Regions from separate parts of the Bacillus sp. ISL-47 genome, predicted to be linked through region 3. Evidence: riboswitches for the same ligand, from Rfam matches in the RefSeq annotation. Region 3 holds a riboswitch; each other region holds the start of a gene.
What was found. A riboswitch is a leader RNA that binds a small molecule or an ion and turns the genes downstream of it on or off. The one in region 3 is predicted to bind thiamine pyrophosphate.

Region 1 (3,273 bases), on a different contig from region 3:
TCCCAGAATCCAAGCTCCAGCTGGCAGCTTTTGCGATAGGCATCCTTCATTCGCTGCCTTTCTTCTGGAGATGCTGCTTCCGCAAGCTCATCCAAACGATTCCTCATATTCATGGTAACTGTTTCAACCCTTAAATTTGCATAGAAAGAAATCCACGGGTAAAAAGGATGGTCCTCCTGCGGCTCATATTGCTTCATGAGCTCAAGCCCGATTTCCCAATAAGTCCAAGGGCAAGGCAATAACGCAGCGAGGATTTCGCCCATCCCGCCTGTATGGGCATGGTACATCATATGCTTGACATAATGGTCTGCCGTCGGAGGAAGCGGGAAGCCCTGCAGCTCTTCATATCCCACACCAATCTGCTGGCAGAAATTATGATGAGGGTGGATTTCGCTGTTCAGTACAAATTCAATTTGCTGATTGAAATAAGCAATATCCTTCCGCTCAGGAGACTTGGAAATAGCGATTCCGTATATATGCATAAAAGCATTCAAATACTCATAATCCGCTTTAATATAATGGGCCAGCGCCTCTTTCGGCACATCTCCTCTTCCGATCCCCTGTACAAACGGGTGCTGAAAAATAAGCTGAAATAAATCATCATTCTCTTTGCGAAGAATTTCTGTAAAAGTCATTAAAATAGCCTCCTCATTATTCAGAAGCTGCCGGGGAAAAAGCATGAGGAAAAATTGAGGTCCTCACCGCTTCCCTGCGCTGGCATTACCCAGATCAGGTTCCAAGGGACAAAGGAAAAACTCCTTATCTCAGCCGAAGCGCCCCTAGCAGTTTTCTTATTGTTTTTTATTCGTTGCTGCCACTTCTTTTAACTTGTTTCGGTAAAGCTGCTTCATACCAGTTCTTTGAGAGTTGCTTCATACCAGTTCTTTGAGAGTTGCTTCATACCTGCTTTATGAAACCGCATTGTCCCGCTTATTTCGCTGAAGCTGATTCAGACTGCTCTTTTCAGCCGCTTCTTCTCGCTCCATCGGCTTCAAACCCTCTATTCTTCCGTACAGCAAAGCACGCTCGCTAAAAACTCACATATTCTGCACTAAATTTTTTTCCTTCACTTTAGCGAGTATCATCCACCCAATAGCCGCACCGGCAAAGCTGCTGACAAGAAATGGCGGTATAAAGAAGAAGGCGCCAGCTGCGCTTCCCATCAATATCTTTGCATACGGGACGGCAAACAGTGCTCCAATGATGCCAGTGCCCACTACTTCACCAACTGCAGCCCAGACTTTCCGGCCGAATTTTTGATAAAGCACGCCTGCCAAAAACGCGCCAATCATTCCGCCTGGAAATGCAAGCAGCGTCCCAAAACCAAGCAGGTTTCGCAGTAATCCGATCATAAACGCCACTCCCACTGCCGGCAGCGGCCCAAGTGTTACTGCCGCCAATACATTCACCGCATGCTGGACGGGATAGGCTTTGGCCACACCTGCCGGAAACCATAACAAATGGGAGCCCAGCGTTCCAATCGCCACAAATAATGCCATCGTCGTCAATAAACGGGTTTTATTCACCTTAACCTCCTTCCTCAAGGGCAGCCTGATCGCTTATCATGGAGAAAAGTATGTACATAAGAAAAGCGCAAGGCGCCTGGCGCTGGACAGTTATCGAAGTTCAAAGCTTATACTTTCTTTCCTTCAAAAAAAGCCAGATCCGCGAAAGGACCTGGCTTGGTTTAAGTATAAATGATTCGACATACCTTCAAAGCCTACTTCCCTCCGCTGGCATTAACCAGATCAGGTCTATAAGAGTCGGAAAGCTATATCGCGCTTCCCTCTCAGCCCGCACATTCGGGGCACCCCTAGTAGTTTCATAGATATTTAATTTGATAAGCTGCCTCAAGCTTAACAAATTATTCCGGGACTGTCATCATTCTTTTTGCTTAGATGCTTTTATCAATACATCCAATTAAACGGTTTTCAATATCAGCCGCAATGCTTTGAACGGATTCGTCATTGACGAGTTCAATCATGCTTGTCGGCTTAGGCATGCCAATTTTCGTTTTCCCGGCATCCTCATAGACTACAATTTTACAAGGCAAGAAATAGCCAGCCATTTTGTTCTGTGTTAATACGCGATGTGCTTCAAATGGATTGCAAACTTCTAAAACACGGAAGGATTCATTATAGTCCAGCCCTTTCTCCTGCAGTTTTTCCTGGACGTTAAACTTCCAAAGGACCCCGAATTTTTCTTCCTTCAGGCTTTCTTCAAGCGAAGAAATCGCTTCATCAATCGATTTTTCGGTTTCTGCTGTGTATTCGAACATGATTGCATCTCCTTTTGTATCGGTATTTTGGTGGATCGGCACATCTTCAATTAGAATGTTAGTGTAACATCCGCATCGTTGGCAAATTCAAGGAATGTTACAGCTCCGCCAACTTCAATTCCATCTACAAAAGCTTCTTTTTCAAGTCCCATAACATCCATAGTCATTTGGCATCCAATAAATTTAACGCCTAAATCCTGTGCCATTGCCACTAATACAGGAATTGCAGGAACATTGGCTTTTGCAAAGCCCTCTGCAAAATGCTCTTTTCCTTCAGGCATTGGAAGCTGCTGGTATGCTTCTTTATGAATTAAGTTTAATCCTTCGAAAGTGAAGAAAATCGCTACTTCTGCATCCGTTGCTGCCGCCGCAGTCGCAATGTTGTACACCTTGTATGCATCAAATAATCCGCCGTTGCTTGCAATAATTGCTACTTTTTTACTCATTGTAATTCCTCCTGAAAATTTTATTTTTTGGGGACATTTTAAGACCCTATGTAAGCTCTTTATACATTTACCCCTATAGGTATATTATTAAACATAGATTCTTCTGTCAACAAAAAAACTCCCTTTCTCTAGGGAGTTTTCTCTTAAACTATTTAATGAGCTGCAGACTGGCCATTCCCCTCAAGCTGCTGACCCCGGCTAAAGAGAGAGAGACCTTTGTTTCTTCTATAAAATTGGCAAGCACCTTTTCGACGCCAGCCTGCCCGCCAATGGCCAATCCATATACATAAGGCCTTCCCAGGCAAACAGCATCCGCTCCAAGCGCCAGTGCTTTAACCACATCGGACCCTCGGCGAATTCCGCTGTCAAAGAGAACAGGAATCCGGCCATTTACTTCTTTCGCAATCGGTCCAAGTGCATCAATCGCAGCCGTCACGCCATCCAGCTGCCTCCCGCCATGATTGGAAACAATGATGCCATCTATTCCTTTCTCAACCGCAAGCTTCGCATCTTCCGGATGGAGGATGCCTTTTATTAGAACCGGCAAAT
Region 2 (3,273 bases), on a different contig from region 3:
CAAGCGCGTTTCTTTCCAGCTTATTCGTCTTGTTAGGAACACATGGGGCGCACGTGACTCTCGGAATTGGCTGGGCCATCATGGTCATCCTTCAATTACTGAAAAGAGGTCTTACTCCAACGACAGCAAGGAAAACTTTTATTATCGGTCTATATTGGCACTTTCTTGATGTTGTTTGGATCTTTATTTTTACATTTGTGTATTTGAAAGGATTGGTGGCATAAATGGAAAAGCAGGCGAAAAGCTTCCCTATTAGCCATGTCATTGGATTCGTTGCCTCCCTTGTACTTACATTTGCAGCAGCAGGCATTGCTTTAAAAACGAATCTTTCTTTTAAAGTGATCATGTGGATTATCGGCTCACTGGCTGTTGTCCAGGCAGGCATGCAGCTGTTCATGTTCATGCATTTGCGTGAAGGCGAAGACGGAAAAACAAATTTAATCAATATGATTTATGCTGTGTTTATGGTTATTGTTGTTGTCGTAGGTTCTATATGGGTTTTGACAGCTGGGCACGCAGCCCATTAATACAGAATAAAACCGGTCTCCATATTGGAGGCCGGTTTTATTTATATTGTCTTATTCCTTTACTTCCTTCTGTCATTTCCTCCATCACATGAATAAATATTCCGAACCCAAAAATCAGCATAGATGAAACCATTATACTTAAGCCTATAGATAGAATATACTCACCTTTGATACCGCTTACAAAAAAACTGCTTATAAATACTGCAAATCCAAGAATTAGGCCAGATGCAGTTAGATTTCTAAAAAAACGCAAGACCCTCTGCTGTTTTTCATTCATTTTTGCTCATCCCCTTTTTACTAAATATTCTAACTTTGTTCACAAAAATGTCAAACTTTTTTTGTCACAAATTTGTCACAGTTTTCGCCGAAAGAAAAAACGTCTTGCCATTTTGGCAAAAACGCTAGTTTCTTCTATTGATATAGCTTCTTAATTTGTTCCAGATCTTTTTTTAAGCTGCAAATTTCCTGGCGTGTCAGCATCAGAGGCATTTGGTCATATAATGTAATGATTTGTCCATCCTCATCATCTTCATGAAGTGATAAGTATCGGTACAAATTTTCACACTGTACTTTATTAAGGACTGATTGGGTGTTGAAGTTTTTAACTTTATGAATTTCAAAAGCACTGGCTTCCGCGTCATATACACCAGAGATAATGCTTCCTTGCAATGAATTAGACAAGGTAATCACTCTCCTTTTTGAGTAATATACCCAATTTTCAGGAGTTCGTTACCCACATCATTAAAAAACCTCTTCGGATGGATGATCCAAAGAGGTTTATCGTTAAGAAGCCCGTTTGTTTACTGTGATGCTGCCATCCGCTTTTCTAAGAACTAATCTTGGCGCCGATGAAATTAATAATACCGCCACGATGGAACATAATATGGCTGCTCCCAGCATGGTTGCGCCATTTGCCAGGAAGGAAAACAGAACAGGTGACATTCCCTCTGGTGCATAGCTTCCGAAAAAGAGAACACCTGCAATAAAATGCCAGAAATAGCGGGCGAAGCTTCCAGCAAAAATGGCTAACACAATCCAGCCAAGTGCCTTTTTCTTGTTTTCATTGCGCAATTGTTTTTGGATTGGAAGATAAAACAAACCAGCAAATCCTATAAAAGCAAAAGCAATAAAATACTCTATAAAAGCCTGCAGTGGTGTAGCAATCCATGCATCTCCCATCGCAATCTGCAATATGCCCCATAATAAGCCTGCTATAAAGCTTACTTTAAAGCCCCATCTGAATGCCAGTATAAAAATCGGAATCATGGCAGCAGAGATAGATATTGATGGCGAAAGTTTAATAGATGGCAGAAAATCCAGGATAATGGCAAAAGCTGCGAAAAAGGATGCCTCGATCATCGCTGCCAAGCTTAATTTTTTCATAAAAAAATCCCCCTTCAAAAGTATGACGATACCCCAAAGGAGAACAAGCAGGCAGAGTGATTCCTTCTGCCTTTTATTCCACATTCCTGCGCTAGCATTAACTAACAGGTTCAAAGGGTCAGAACACCAATGTGTTCACTCTCAGCAAAAATGCTCCCCTTGTGGTAACGTTATCAAATTATTCCATTTTATTATATATTATTTTCTAATCTATGGAAAGGGTTTATTTACCTTCCTCAAATAGCTCTTGCTCATCCCATTTGCCATACCGGTAATAAAGGAAAGCGATCACACTGCTAATGGCAAAGCTGACTCCCATGCCTGCAGCGATGCCCTTCTCCCCCATAAATTTTGAAAAAAGATAGGTCAAAGGATAGCGCAGAACCCAAAAAGAAATGATGTTAAGTACCAGCACCTGAAACATTGCTCCAGAAGCCCTTACTATCCCATTTAGGATAAAATTAATACCAAGCAATGGATAAAAAAATGCTATCATTTTTAAATAATCGGTTCCATATTCAAGCGCTTCTTTTTCCTGGATAAACAGGCTTACTCCATATTCAGCCATCAATACCGTTATCAGTGCGATGACAAGCATAAATACAAGATTATAAATCACTCCGAAAAGAGCAATTTTATGAACGCGATCCCATTTATTACTGCCAATATTCTGCCCTGCCATACTGTTTACAGCAGTCCCCAAAGCCATAGCCGGGAGCATAATGATGCTGTCTATCCGCTGTGCTGCACCAAATCCGGCAACCACATCTCCCCCAAACGATGTGACAACACTCATAATGGCCATCACCCCAGCTGAAATAACGGTCATTTGCAGACCAGATGGAATGCCAAGCTTGAAAATGAATGCTGCCTCTTCCTTCTGCGGCCATGAAGGCATGGTGAATGGTGCCAGATTTTTGCGGAGAATAAGCGCCATGCCGGCCAGAAAAGCAATTCCCTGTGAAACAATGGTTGCATACGCAGCCCCTTCTATTCCAAGATTAAATATCCAAATGAAAAGCGGATCCAAAATTGCATTCAGAATCACCGCAATGAACACAAAGTATAATGGAGTTTTACTGTCTCCCAAAGCACGAAGCACAGTGCCGATAAAATTATAGCCAAATAAAAATAGAATGCCGAGAAAGTTAATTTGCAGATAAGCTGCTGCGTCTGGAATTATTCCCGCAGGAGTCCCCATGAAGACCAATATTTTTTCGGAAAATAAAAATCCTGCCAAGCCGAGTCCTATGGATAGGACTGTTAAAATCACGACGAAGGCATTTAAATATCTCTTAAGCCCCTTTTCATTGTCTCCTCCCTTTTGCTGAGACAAAATGGTCAAAGTAGCATTGTTAATGCC
Region 3 (3,273 bases):
AGATTTGCTGTCGGTTCATCAAGGATCAGGATCTCCGGTTCCAATGACAAAACACATGCCAAAGCCAGCTTCTGCTTTTGCCCTCCTGAGAGGGTGTGAATCCTAGCATGTTTATATGGGAGAAGGTTGACAAGTTCAAGTGCATGATCAATCTTTGGCCCAATATCCTCAGGAGGAATATTCATGTTTTCCAGTCCGAACGCCAGTTCATCCTCGACGGTTACCATACAAAACTGGCTTTCAGGATCCTGAAATACCATTCCAATGCTTCTATTAATCTCACCTGGTCTGAATGCGCTCAGCCATTTTCCCTTAAAAGAGACCAATCCTTCAAGATGGCCATCTACAGCCTCGGGGTACAATTTATTTAGGCAAAGTGCAAGTGTACTTTTTCCGCAGCCGCTGGGCCCGAGAATAAGAACTGCCTCCTCAGGAAAAAGGTTTAAATTCACACCATTAAAAACAGGGTTTTTCTCTTCTTCATGCCTAAAAGTAAGCTGCTTTGTCTTTAGAATAGCCTCGTTAAGCCGTAATTCCATTGTCCGGTTTTCCCCTTTTCCGTTCCTTGCCGATCGGGAAGCTGCTCAATGCACCTGTTTTTGCCAGACTTTCACTCAGCCATTTTCCGAGTAAACCTGCCAGTAAAGCGCCGCTTGCTAGCCGGACGAAAAACATGGCTGTCACATAACCTGGTGAAAGTGCAGCATAGCCTGAAATAAAATAACCCCATATAAAGCTTGTGACAGATGAGCCCATACCTGCCGCGATTAAAATCCAAGTGCGGTAATTACTCCATTTTGCAGCCGCAAAAACAGCTTCTGCGCCAATTCCTTGTATCATGCCCGAAATGATAAGGCGTGGACCGACGGCATTGCCAATCATGACCTCGACCGTTGCGGCAATGGTTTCCGATAAAAAGGCAGCCCCGGGCTTTCTGATAATATAGGCAGCAATAATCGAAACGATAAACCAGATTCCAAAGATAATATCATAGCCAATCAAGCCGAACATCCCAAAAAGTACGTTCCCGAATTGAAGAAAAACGAGATAAACCACCGCAAACACAACAGCCAAAACAGAAAGGACGATCACTTCACGAAGCTTCCATTTTTCAAGCATATGATTCAGCCCCCTTATTGGAAGGGCTGTTCGCAGACATATTAACTGTCATAACAATATGGGTGGAATCACTTTTTTTACATCCCTCGAATGCATCTTCAAGCGTTTTAAAAACAGCATGTGCATCTCCATCAAGTCTTGAAGCATAATGGACACCTTTTGAAAAAGTGCCCTGTGATTTTGCCAGCTCCACCTGGTCCATTATGACATCCATATATGTAGGGATTCCCATTGGATAAAGGGCAAATTGGGCGGCAACTTTCTGAAGGATACTTGAAGACTTTTCCTTATTTGCTCTCTCTTCATTTTCAGCTAGGTAGGCATCGCCTGCCGTATCTCCAGGACAGCCGTTTGAAAAAGTGCCATTGAAAACAACATGGTCGCCATGCTTGGCTGCTTCCAGGTAAATGGCTTTTACAACATCAAAGACATGAATGGAACGGCCGCGCACACATGTGCTGACATCATCAGTTTCCATCCATACCTTGCTTGTGTCCACTTCATTCAGTGCCGATAAAATAATATCCACAAACCGGTCAGACATAGGATAAATAGAAAATCTGCACCCTGTAATCTCGCTTGTTCCACATAAGAAATTTTCTTGCATACTGTCATTCCTCCTAATTTTTTATAAAAATAGGCTCTGTTAATCTTGCCTGTTGATTTCCGCTCCACGCACTCAGCGAACCGCAGGCGGTCCGGAAGCCTCCTCGGCGTCTAGCGCTTGTGTGATCTCCCTATGACTCACTTCACCCGCAACAATCAACAAGGGGCTGAAATCAACATTTAGCTTTATCACAGCCTAAAAATAAAAAACTGCATTTCCATGAGGAAATGCAGTTGAATGTTATCAATACATAAAAAATGATAGCCGTTCACCTGCACTTCCCCACGCTGGTATTATCCAGATCGGGTCATAAGGGTCAGAACGGAATGTTCTTCTCAGCCAAAAGCTCCCCTAGTGCAAACTTGATATGCAGTTTTTATTTGACTCCATCTTAATACGCGAACATTGAATTGTAAATGGATAATTTATAATTCTTTGAATTAAACAGTCTCTCAAATTGAAGTAGTCATTGCCAATTCCTACAAGCTAAAGAAAAATGTTTGCATTGTCCATGTCATGTTCTAATCAATTGCATTTCTTCATAAAAGTGTAATAGGACAATTTTACACCGAGAATAGGGGGCAAAGTAGATGATATACCGAATGCTTGCTTTAAATATTGATGGAACACTTCTCCAATCAAATGGAAGACTTCATAAATCCACTAAAGAAGCGATTGAATATGTACAGCAAAAAGGAATTTATGTAACGCTTGTAACGTCAAGGAGCTTTCCTTCTGCAAAGAAAGTGGCGAAAGCGCTGAAACTTAATTCTTTGCTGGTCACACACAGAGGGGCTTATATTGCCGCTTCTCCGGAAAAACCAATTTTTGTAAAACGTATACAGGAAGATGAAACGTTTGAAATAGTGCGCCTGCTTGAAGGCTTCACATGTCAAATCAGGCTGGTGCACGAAAAATATTCCCTGGCAAACAAAACAAAACTAAATTCCAATATGCTTGCTAAAACAGTATTTACTACAGGAGATCCCATCTTTTACTCACAGCAATTTGTAGATTCATTGAGCGATACCATTTTGGATGAACCTGTCACACCTCCAAAAATCGAAGTCTACTTTGAAGATAAAGAGGACCTGCAAGATGCTCATGATTCTATTAAAGGCATGTTTCAAAACATCGACATCATAAAACTGAATGACCTTCGCATGGATATTGTTCCCGCAGGAGTATCCAAGGTGAACGGATTGCTTTATTTGGGAGAACATCTGGGAATCTCAAGAAACCAAATGGTCGTTATTGGCGACTCTATAGATGATCTGGAAATGATCGAAGCAGCCGGCCTCGGTGTGGCAATGGGCAATGCCCCGGCGGAAGTGAAAAAAGCTGCAGACTGGCTAACCCGATCCAATAACCAAAACGGAGTCAGCTATATGGTCAAAGAGCACTTCCGCAAACAGCAACCGATCGAATTCCTGAGGAAAATGAATCTATTAAAATAAAGCAAACAAAAGAGAGTGCGATTATGATAATCGGCTCTTTTTTGATGAAAATAAAATTGAGAAATTGACGCAAAAGCAAGAGCAATAAGG

Region 1: another riboswitch for thiamine pyrophosphate. It lies ahead of thiW (energy coupling factor transporter S component ThiW); the one in region 3 lies ahead of J7I93_RS12020 (YkoF family thiamine/hydroxymethylpyrimidine-binding protein).
Region 2: another riboswitch for thiamine pyrophosphate. It lies ahead of thiT (energy-coupled thiamine transporter ThiT); the one in region 3 lies ahead of J7I93_RS12020 (YkoF family thiamine/hydroxymethylpyrimidine-binding protein).

Annotation. Positions count from the first base shown of each region.
Region 1 covers NZ_JAGGQS010000082.1:24,814-28,086, reverse strand. The annotation lists gene tenA (thiaminase II) at 1-635, opposite strand, end outside; TPP riboswitch at 690-791, opposite strand; gene thiW (energy coupling factor transporter S component ThiW) at 1,038-1,526, opposite strand; TPP riboswitch at 1,709-1,825, opposite strand; gene J7I93_RS23800 (DUF302 domain-containing protein) at 1,895-2,278, opposite strand; gene J7I93_RS23795 (DsrE/DsrF/DrsH-like family protein) at 2,329-2,724, opposite strand; gene J7I93_RS23790 (alpha-hydroxy-acid oxidizing protein) at 2,873-3,273, opposite strand, start outside.
Region 2 covers NZ_JAGGQS010000030.1:26,518-29,790, forward strand. The annotation lists gene qoxC (cytochrome aa3 quinol oxidase subunit III) at 1-224, shown strand, start outside; gene qoxD (cytochrome aa3 quinol oxidase subunit IV) at 225-527, shown strand; gene J7I93_RS11320 (hypothetical protein) at 565-804, opposite strand; gene J7I93_RS11325 (hypothetical protein) at 939-1,208, opposite strand; gene thiT (energy-coupled thiamine transporter ThiT) at 1,311-1,910, opposite strand; TPP riboswitch at 1,977-2,080, opposite strand; gene J7I93_RS11335 (MATE family efflux transporter) at 2,134-3,273, opposite strand, start outside.
Region 3 covers NZ_JAGGQS010000035.1:4,107-7,379, forward strand. The annotation lists gene J7I93_RS12010 (ABC transporter ATP-binding protein) at 1-539, opposite strand, end outside; gene J7I93_RS12015 (ECF transporter S component) at 523-1,119, opposite strand; gene J7I93_RS12020 (YkoF family thiamine/hydroxymethylpyrimidine-binding protein) at 1,112-1,726, opposite strand; TPP riboswitch at 1,989-2,089, opposite strand; gene J7I93_RS12025 (Cof-type HAD-IIB family hydrolase) at 2,317-3,183, shown strand.